DNA from 3 places in the Arthrobacter sp. TWP1-1 genome. Region 1 is predicted to be linked to each of the others. Evidence: riboswitches for the same ligand, from Rfam matches in the RefSeq annotation. Region 1 holds a riboswitch; each other region holds the start of a gene.

Evidence for each region. Region 1 has a riboswitch for S-adenosylmethionine ahead of ACP7B9_RS08640 (aminotransferase class V-fold PLP-dependent enzyme). Riboswitches for the same ligand answer to the same signal wherever they lie in the genome.
Region 2: it holds a riboswitch for S-adenosylmethionine, as region 1 does, so the genes downstream of both, ACP7B9_RS10315 (DUF1737 domain-containing protein) here and ACP7B9_RS08640 (aminotransferase class V-fold PLP-dependent enzyme) in region 1, are expected to answer to the same signal.
Region 3: it holds a riboswitch for S-adenosylmethionine, as region 1 does, so the genes downstream of both, ACP7B9_RS17130 (hypothetical protein) here and ACP7B9_RS08640 (aminotransferase class V-fold PLP-dependent enzyme) in region 1, are expected to answer to the same signal.

What each region holds. Positions count from the first base shown of each region.
Region 1 is NZ_JAFCXC010000003.1:485,402-488,600, reverse strand. It holds gene ACP7B9_RS08640 (aminotransferase class V-fold PLP-dependent enzyme) at 1-1,296, opposite strand, end outside; SAM riboswitch class IV at 1,338-1,451, opposite strand; gene hisN (histidinol-phosphatase) at 1,600-2,415, opposite strand; gene rsgA (ribosome small subunit-dependent GTPase A) at 2,561-3,199, opposite strand, start outside.
Region 2 is NZ_JAFCXC010000004.1:346,610-349,808, forward strand. It holds gene ACP7B9_RS10305 (aminodeoxychorismate lyase) at 1-636, shown strand, start outside; gene ACP7B9_RS10310 (Pr6Pr family membrane protein) at 608-1,249, opposite strand; SAM riboswitch class IV at 1,379-1,499, shown strand; gene ACP7B9_RS10315 (DUF1737 domain-containing protein) at 1,583-1,843, shown strand; gene ACP7B9_RS10320 (rhodanese-like domain-containing protein) at 1,840-2,232, shown strand; gene ACP7B9_RS10325 (O-succinylhomoserine sulfhydrylase) at 2,290-3,199, shown strand, end outside.
Region 3 is NZ_JAFCXC010000013.1:59,850-63,048, forward strand. It holds gene ACP7B9_RS17115 (VIT1/CCC1 transporter family protein) at 1-510, opposite strand, end outside; gene ACP7B9_RS17120 (hypothetical protein) at 707-928, shown strand; gene ACP7B9_RS17125 (biotin/lipoyl-containing protein) at 1,064-1,315, shown strand; gene ACP7B9_RS17130 (hypothetical protein) at 1,401-1,685, opposite strand; SAM riboswitch class IV at 1,698-1,808, opposite strand; gene ACP7B9_RS17135 (sodium:solute symporter) at 1,896-3,199, opposite strand, start outside.

The DNA.
Region 1 (3,199 bases):
ACCCAGCCCGTCACGCAGGAGAGCCGCAACGCCGTCGATCAGGCGCTGCGCATCCTCCAGCCGGGAGCCAACACCAAAGCTGGCCCGCAGCGATCCGGACGGGAGGCCCAAACGGTTCAAAAGGGGGTGGGCGCAGAACTTGCCGTCGCGCACGCCTACGCCGTGTTCGGCCGAAAGATAAGCGGCCACAAGCCCCGAGTCGTAGCCGGTGACCGAGAAATTCACGACCCCGATGCTCCCGCATTCCGGGTGGGTGTCTGCGTCCGTGAACAAGGTGTGGACCGTGACGCCTTCGATCTTTTCAAAACCGTTGATGAGGTGTTGGCGGAGCAGCTGCTCATGGTTGTGCCAGTCGTCAGCGTCCAAGGCGGTCAAGATGGAGGCTGCCTTCGCCAGGGTTGCGGCGCCAAGCACGTTGGGGGAGCCGCCCTCGTGGCGGGCAGGGCCGTCCGTCCAGCTGGTCGATTCGAGCCGCACCTCCTTCACGGCGCCACCGCCGGCCAGGTGAGGTGCACCGGAATCAAGCCAGTCCGAACGGCCCACCAGAACGCCAGCGCCGAAGGGTGCGTACAACTTGTGGCCGGAAAATGCCACATAGTCAATGCCTGTGGCCGTCAGGTCGATCCTCCGGTGCGGGGCCAGCTGAGCTGCATCCACCACGATCCGGGCGCCGTAGCGGTGCGCCAGGGTGGCCAGTTCCGCAACGGGCAGGACTTCACCAGTGACATTGGAAGCGCCCGTGACGGCCAGCAGCAGGACGTTGCCCGCACGCAATTGGGTCTCGACCCGGGCCAGCGTCGACTCGATAGAGGACGCAGCAATCACGGAGCGATGTGGCAATCCCTGCCAGGGAAGCAGGTTTGCATGGTGCTCAATGTCCAGATAGAGCACCTCGCCGTGGACGTTGGAGCGACCCTCGGCGTATCCACGAGACTTCAAGATGCTCTCCACGCAGCCCGCGAGGAGGTTCAAGGAATCGGTGGTGTTGCGCGTGAAGATGACAGTGTCGTCCGCGCGGGCACCGACAAAATCAGCGACGATGGTGCGCGCGTTCTCGTACACCGAGGTGCTGACCTGGGAAGCGAATCCGGCGCCGCGGTGCACACTTGCGTAGAACGGCAGGACCTCGTTCAGGTGGGCGGCAACCTCCTCGACGGCGGGGGCGGACGCAGCATAATCCAGGTTGGCATACCGCACGTGCCCGCCCTGGATCAGCGGGGCGGCAAGGTCCTGGCCAACAACGGCCAGGAGGGGTGAATCGGCAAGGGATGGTTTTTCCAACAGGGCATGGCTCATGAGTAATTCCTTTGAAACCTTGGACCTTTGGGGTGCCCAGAAGTCCGCGCTTGCCATGACCGTTCCGGCCTGGCCAGGTCGTCACCCGGGGCACCCCGCCGCGAAAGGAGGGTTGCCGGCCAGCAAACCGGGGTTTAGCGCTGGCACTCGTGACCTATGCCCAAAAGATTAGCCCAAGTTTGCACGACTCGCATTTGTTACGTCATGTTGTCGCGCCAAGGTGAGCCCGGCGGAAGACGGGCAAAAAAGAACGACGGCGGGAGGCCGCCGTCGTTCTTAACTCACTCGTGCTATCTCTTGCGCTTAGGCGAGAAGGTCGTCCCACTTGGGATTCAGACGTCGGAGAACCTCGGTGTGGAGGATGGAATTGGTGGCCAGGGCGTTACCGCCGAAGGGGCCGTCGGCGCCCTCGAGGGAGGTGAAGCGGCCACCAGCCTCGGTGATGATGGGGACGAGTGCGGCCATGTCGTAGAGGTTGAGCTCGGGCTCGCAGGCGATGTCCACGGCGCCCTCGGCGACCATGCAGTAGGACCAGAAGTCGCCGTACGCGCGGGTACGCCAGACATCGTCTGTGAGGGAGATGAACTCGTCACGGTTGCCGCGTTCCTTCCACCCGGTCAGGGAGGAGTAGGACAGGGAGGCGTCCTTGAGTTCGCCCACGTTGGAGACGCGAATGCGGGTGGCTGCAGCTAGCGACTTGCCCATGTAGGCACCTGTGCCCTCGGCAGCCCACCAGCGCTTGCCCAAAGCGGGAGCGCTGACAAGACCAACTACGGGGCGCCCCTCGTCGACCAAGGCGATCAGCGTGGCCCAGACAGGTACCCCGCGCACAAAGTTCTTCGTGCCATCGATCGGGTCGATGATCCAACGACGAGCGCCGTGTCCACTACTGCCAAACTCCTCGCCCAGCACGGCATCGCGCGGGCGGACCCGGGCCAGCTGGCTGCGGATGGACTCCTCGGCGGCTTTGTCTGCATCCGTGACAGGCGTCAGGTCAGGCTTGGTCTCAACCGTCAGGTCCAGTGCCTTGAAACGGGACATGGTCAGGGAATCCACGCTGTCAGCCAGCACGTGGGCCAGGCGGAGGTCGTCGTTATACGTCTGGGGAGCGGTCGTCATACTTTCACCGTATCGGTATTTGGGACAATACTGCGAGCTGACGCGGCGGAGCAGCCGGACCGGCATTTTTCCGGCGACGATTCTGGTTGGGCCCACGCCGGCAGGGTTCCCTGGCCGAGGAACGAGGTTAGGGCGCCGGTGGGGACTAGTCGATGATGCCGAGTTCCTTTTCCGCAGCACGGCCTTCGGTCCGATCGCTGGTGCCAAAGAGGCGGCGCAGCGAGGCGAGGCGGGCCGGGCCCGATGGGCCTGCGTGACCATCGGCCACATACGGGTCCAGTCCGCAATTGACGGCGGCAGTGTCATGCTTGCAGCCGCGTTCGCAATCGTCGGTGCCAGGCTGCAGATCGGGGAAGGCCTGCAGGATCCTGTCCGGGTTCACGTGGGCCAGGCCGAAGGAACGGATGCCGGGAGTATCGATGATCCAGGATCCGGGCTTTCCGTCTTCGATGCGCAGGGCCAGCGCGGATGAGGAAGTGTGGCGCCCGCGGCCCGTGACGGCGTTGACGCCGCCGGTGGCCCGCTGGGAACCCGTCAGGGCGTTCACCATGGTGGACTTTCCCACGCCGGAGTGACCAACCAGGACGCTGACCTTGCCGTTGAGGTAGCCGTGCAGCTGCTCCACGGCGCCACCGGCTAGGACGGCGGAATCGCCGTCGTCGCTGCGGGCGTCAATGCCGGATGCGCCGTCGGCGGCCGTCCGGCTGATGATGACCGTCATGTCCAGGTGCTCGTAGTTGGCCAGCAACTCCGCTGGATCCTTGATGTCTGTCTTGGTGATCAA
Region 2 (3,199 bases), on a different contig from region 1:
GCAGCTGACGCGGCGCGTCAGTGCGTCGTCAAACTCATTGCCACCCGCGGGCCCGAGGGCGCCAACACCCCCACGGCTTGGGTGCAGGTTTCGGCAATCTCGCCGGCACTGGCCGAACAGCGGGCCAAGGGCTTGGCTGTCATTTTGCTTGAGCGCGGCTACGACAGCGATATCGCTGTCCGCGCACCGTGGCTGCTCCTTGGCGCCAAAACCCTCTCTTACGCTGTAAACATGGCGGCCCTGCGGCACGCACATGAACAGGGCGCAGATGACGTGATCTTCACCAGCGGTGACGATCTCGTGTTGGAGGGGCCGACGTCGTCCGTTCTCCTGGCGCATATCTCTGACGACTCGGGCGTTCCCCTGAAACGGCTCATCACACCGCACCTGGACACGGGTATCTTGCCTGGCACTACCCAAGGCGCCTTGTTTGCCGCGGCCAAGGAGGCTGGCTGGGAACTCGGCTATGGCCCTGTCACGCCCGCTGATCTGCTCGACGCGGACGCTGTCTGGCTGATTTCAAGCCTGCGCCTGTTGGCACCCGTGAACACGATCGACGGTGCGGAAATTGGCACGGCCGCCATCCGGGAACAGCTCAGCAGCGAGCTCAGCGCGATTCTGGCAACAACGCTGTAGGCACCAGCGGACGGAACTTGTTAGCCAGCAATATCAGCACTGCGCTGGTGACGACGAACGCCACAGCCACAATCACGCAGGTGATCACCACAGGGCCGTACCCGCCATTGTTCGGGTTCAGGAATGGGTAGGCGTACCAGTTGATCGCCGCGCCGCGAATCAGCGAATACGCCAGATAGACCAACGGGAACAGCACTGCTATCCCTAGCTTGCGCAGTGAAATGGGGTTGCGCGGAGACTGGATGAGCCAATCGGCAACGACCACAACGGGCATCACATAGTGCAGCCACGTATTGATCCACGGCAAGAGCGCTCCAAGGTCCACATCACGGAGCAGAGCTTGGAAAACAATGCCCACCAGTGCCATGCAGACCACTGAGATACAGCGCAACAGCTGCCACGCCGGCCCCAATTCTTTCCCGCGCCACGTCAAGACGGATTCCACCAGCAGCACCACAGCGGCGAAAATATTGGAGAGATTGGTGAAGTAACTAAAGAAGTTCAGCACCGAGAAGCCATGGCCGATGTGGATGCCCAACTGGATGCCCACGGCGATGAGAGTCACCGCCCCAAAGAGGAAACGGACGGCGGCAAAGGCGCGGCTGGGTGTCATGGTTCTATCCTGCCAGCACAAGGGGCGCCACCGCAGCAGCGCCACCGCTTAAACCGCGTCCCGTCATGTTGCGCCACACACGAAAATTTTTTAGGCCCCACCCGTGACGAATGTGTTACTTTCGAGGTGAGTAATGAGTGCCAGTATCAAGCCCTGACTTGCTGGCCGGCAACCCTCTTTCCGGCGGGGTGCCTCAGGTGAATACTCGGCAAAACCAGCTACCAACGGCTGACGTTTGCAAGCGTGAACCCTCCAGCAGCGCCAGGAATTTCGTTTAAGCGCCGCAGTTATCTCCCGCTTGCACAGGCCAGTCACTTGCAATGAGGAGACCCCATGTCCGCGGACGAATCCCCCCTGGCCTACCGCCTAATTACCGGCCCCGACGACCGATCGTTTTGTGAGCGCATCTCAGCCGCGCTTGCCGAAGGGTACGTCCTGCACGGTGGACCCACCGTGACGTTCAACGGCACCACCGTCATCTGCGCCCAGGCCGTCATCCTCCCGCAGGCCGTGGCCAGCAGCGACGTGGCAGTGGCAAACGCACTTGACGAGCTCGATTCCGAACTTGAATTTGATGGCGAGGGGATCGCATGAGCTACGCAGGCGATCTCGCTCCCGCAACAGCATGGGATCACATAGCGGCAGGAGCCGTCCTTGTTGACGTGCGCACCGACGGGGAATGGACCCACATTGGCGTGCCGGACACATCCTCATTGAATACCGAACCCGTCTTCATTCAATGGAACCTGTCCAATGGCAGCAACAATCCTGAGTTTCTGACCCAGCTCTTGGCAACGGTTCCCCCAGAGAAGCCCCTGGTGGTGCTGTGTCGTTCGGGAGCGCGTTCCATCGCAGCCGCTACCGCCGCCACGGCCGCCGGGTACACGGCGTACAACATCTTGGAAGGTTTTGAAGGTGAACCCGACCGCTTTGGCGACAGGGTGCTCAACGGTTGGAAAAATCGGAAGCTGCCCTGGCGCTAACCGCCACGAACCCGATCCAAACAAAGAGCAGCACCAGCGAAAGCCAAGGATAAGCAATTGAGTAACTTTAACGAGCATGCAGCTACATGGGCCGAGGACACTCAGGCCGTGCGCGGCGGGCTCGACCGCAGCAATTTTCAGGAGACCTCCGAGGCCCTGTTCCTCAACTCCGGCTTTGTGTACGAATCAGCCGAAGCAGCCGAGCAGGCCTTCACAGGCGAGGTGGACCGCTTCGTCTACTCGCGGTATGGCAACCCATCCGTGGCCACGTTCCAGGAACGGCTGCGGCTACTGGAGGGTAAGGAAGCCTGCTTTGCGACGGCGTCTGGCATGTCCGCCGTCTTCACGGCCCTCGGCGCATTGTTGGCTGCCGGCGATAGGGTGGTCGCCTCGCGCTCCCTGTTTGGCTCTTGCTTCGTGATCCTCAACGAACTCCTGCCACGCTGGGGCGTGGAGACCGTTTTTGTGGACGGGCCGGATCTGGTGCAGTGGCGCGAAGCGTTATCCGTTCCCACCACCGTCGTGTTCTTCGAATCGCCGTCGAACCCCATGCAGGAAATCATCGATATCCAGGCCGTGTGCGATCTGGCTCATGCGGCCGGCGCCCAGGTCGTGGCCGACAACGTTTTCGCGACTCCCCTGCTGCAACGCTGTGGCGACTTTGGTGCCGACATTATTGTGTACTCGGGCACCAAGCACATTGACGGCCAGGGCCGCGTGTTGGGCGGGGCCATCCTTGGCAGCAAGGAATTCATTGACGGGCCGGTCAAAAACCTTATGCGCCACACCGGTCCGGCCCTGTCCGCATTCAACGCTTGGGTGCTGACCAAGGGCTTGGAGACCATGAATCTGCGTGTCACCCACTCGTGCAACAGTGCGCTGGCGCTGGGTGAATTTCTCGAGGCACAGCCTCAGATCAGCCGCGTGCTGTACCCGCATCTGCCCTCGCACCCGCAGTATGAGCTGG
Region 3 (3,199 bases), on a different contig from region 1:
GACAACCTGGCTCGAAACACCGGTAGCGGCCATGCCGACGACGAGTGAAAGGTTGCTGACCAAGCCATCATTGGCGCCGAAGACGGCGGCGCGGAACGTTCCTGAGAGGCGGATCCGGCCTCGGGTGGCAAGGCCCCGAACTACTTCTTCGTGGATGGATTCATCCGCGGCCATGGCTGCGGTTGCATCGACATCGGTGGCATAGGGGGAACGCGATTCTGAACGTTGGGCCAGGGCTAGCACGAAGACCGAACCGAAACGGCGAGCCAACAAGCCCAGCAGCTGGTTGCGCAGAGAGGCCCTGACTGGTGAACCGGCATGGCTGCCCAGCAGTGTCAGCCAGTGTTGCTCATGGCGCCCTTCGGCATCGGCCAAGGATAGGAGGATCGCCTGTTCTTCACCCTCACGGCGTTTGGCCAAATCACGGTACACGGCAGCCTCGGCCCGTTCGTCGGCCAGGTACTGACGCCACCGCTTGATCTCGGCTGGGGTGGGAATGCGTTCTGCCACGGGTCTTGCTCCTCAAAGTCAGCCTCCACTTTAGCGCGGATTTTCGCGGTTTTTCGGCCGGTTGTCCTCGCGAAAAAGTTTCGGGTCACCGGAATCTTCCATCAAGCTTCAGAAAGTACTTGCCAATGTGGAAAGTACTTGCGTAGAGTCGTGGCATCGCATCAAACTATCTGCTTTCCATCCCAAGGAGCCAGCCATGAATGCTACTACTAACGCCGCCGCCCGCAACAACGGAACCCGTTACCAGTGGATGGGATTCGCCATGGGATTGGTCTGCATGGCCGCATTGTTCATCGCGGGACTCGTCAAGGGGAACGCCGGCATGGTGGTGATGGCATCGAGCGCCGCCGCAGCGCTGGCCGCCGCGTGGAGTGCATCCGCCACGTTCGCGAAGAAGAAGGCTGCCGCCGGCTCCTGAACTGATCCGATTTCGTAGGCCGGTGTTCCCGCTGTACATTCCCGCTGAACATTGGCACTGCGCATTCCATAGGGGACGGGACTCGCATATGCTGTCGTTGCGGGGTCGAACAGCCGGCCCGAAGGGCGGTGGGTTATGGATATTCTCTTCCCGATGATGTCGGGTGATCCCGCCGAGCCCGGAGTCCTTATGGAATGGCGTGCGGCGGACGGTTGCGCGGTGACGGCTTACCAAGTGATTGCTGAGGTTACTGTCAACAAGTTCGACGCCGAGATCAACACCCCGGTTTCCGGCACGTTGGCGTGGCTGGTTGCTGAGGGCGACGAGGTGGCTCAAGGTGCCGTAATCGCCACTGTTAAGGAAGGCCTGCCGACGGCAGTCGCCTAGTTGGGTGATTCCCGGAGCAGCCCAGCGCCAAGGCGAGGGGCCAGCCCGGGCCGGGCACCCGGCGTCGTACGCGGTTTGTAAAGGCCTAGTAGGCGGACAGCCGGAAGCCCAATCCGCGACCGGCCCGCACCCCGGTTTGCGCCACGGTTACAACCAAGGTGCCAATCTCGGGGATCCACAAGGCCGGGCGTACTGCCTTCTCCAGCGCCGCGACAAGTTCCGCCGGCTCGGGCGAGAAGTAAGCGTGGTGGCCGGTGGGGGTGAAGAAAGTGACGGCACCAAGGTTTACGTCCACCCCAGGCAGCACCGGAATACCGGAGGTGCGGGCGGCCTGGCGCTTGATTACGGGGGCTACAGAAGTCAGAGTCATGGTGAATGCCTTTGCGTGCTCTTACCGTGGAACTTTTCCACCGGTCACTTCCTCATCCGAACCACCCGTGAAGCATGGGGTTGGTGTGCGACCAGTCGGAGCTTGACATCGCATCTCATGAAGCTGTTTCCTAGGCTACTGCTTTAAAGCACCGTGGGGGCGGGCGACGTAATAAATTACGTCACCCGCCCCCACCCGAACGTGAGGCGCTTACTTCTGCAGTTCTGCAGCAACCTCATCGGGGTTGGAATCCGTGGCGGCCGCTGCGAGGCGGTCATCCCAGGCCTTGCGGATGTGGACCGGGGTGGGTGTGCTCAGCAGTGACACCACTACATAAACCACCAAGGAAGCGGCGAGGCCAAAGTAGATGGGCTCGTTGGCGTAGATGCCGTCGTTGAACGGATCAAAGCTATGCAGCACGCCCGAGCCGTACAGGACCAGCAGGCCCAGGGTTACGGCGCAACCGGCCGCCATGGACCAAGCGGCGCCATGGCCAGTGCCGCGCTTCCAAACGAGTCCACCGATGATGGCCACGAGCAGGCCGCCCACAAGAATGTCGTAGGCGATCGTCAGGGCGAACACAACGTCGGAGGCGAGGATGGAGATCAGCACGACCAAGACGCCCAGTACCAGAATGTAGAGTCGGTTGCCCTTGATGTCATGCTCCGGATTGGAGGAATCGGAGTTGTCGATCGTCTTGCCGAACCAGCTGGCCACGAAGGGGACTACGTCCTTGCGGGCAACGGTTGCTGCGGCAATCAAGGCGCCGGATGCGGTTGACATCATGGCAGCGACGGCAGCCGCCATCACTAGGCCACCGATGCCGATGGGCAGGATGTTCGTGGCAACTTCGGCGTAGACCGCGTCCTTGCCCAGGGCGGCAACATCAATGGAGGGAAGGGCAACTCGGGCGGCAAGACCGATCAAGGCGCCGGCCACACCGTACAGGATGCAGTAGATACCGGCAGTGGCGCCACCCCAGCGTGCCACGGCGGGAGTCTTAGCGGTGAACACGCGCTGCCAGATATCTTGGCCAATGAGAATGCCCAAGGTGTAGACCACAAAGAACGTCACGATGGTGCCTACGCCGATGCCGTCCCACTGGAAAAAGCTATCTTCCAATCGGCTCTTGATACCGGTCATACCGCCGGCGGCGTTGAGCGTGAAAGGCAGCATGAGGAAGAAGATGCCGACGGTCTTGATGATGAACTGGACCTGATCGGCCAGCGTAATGGACCACATTCCGCCGATGGTGGAGTAGACCAGCACGATCGCGCCGCCGACGGCGATGGCGAGCCAGCGGTCCCAACCGAACAAGACAACGAAGATGGTTGCATAGGCGCCGGTGGAGGTTGCGGCAATCATGATCGTGTACGCGAGCATCACGATGCCGGAGGCCTTCGTTGCTTCCCGGCCGTACCGCAAGCTGAGCATTTGTGAAACGGTGTAGATCTTCAGCTTCTGCAGGGTGGGTGCGAACAAAAGGCTCAACAGCAATACGCCGACGCCGATCG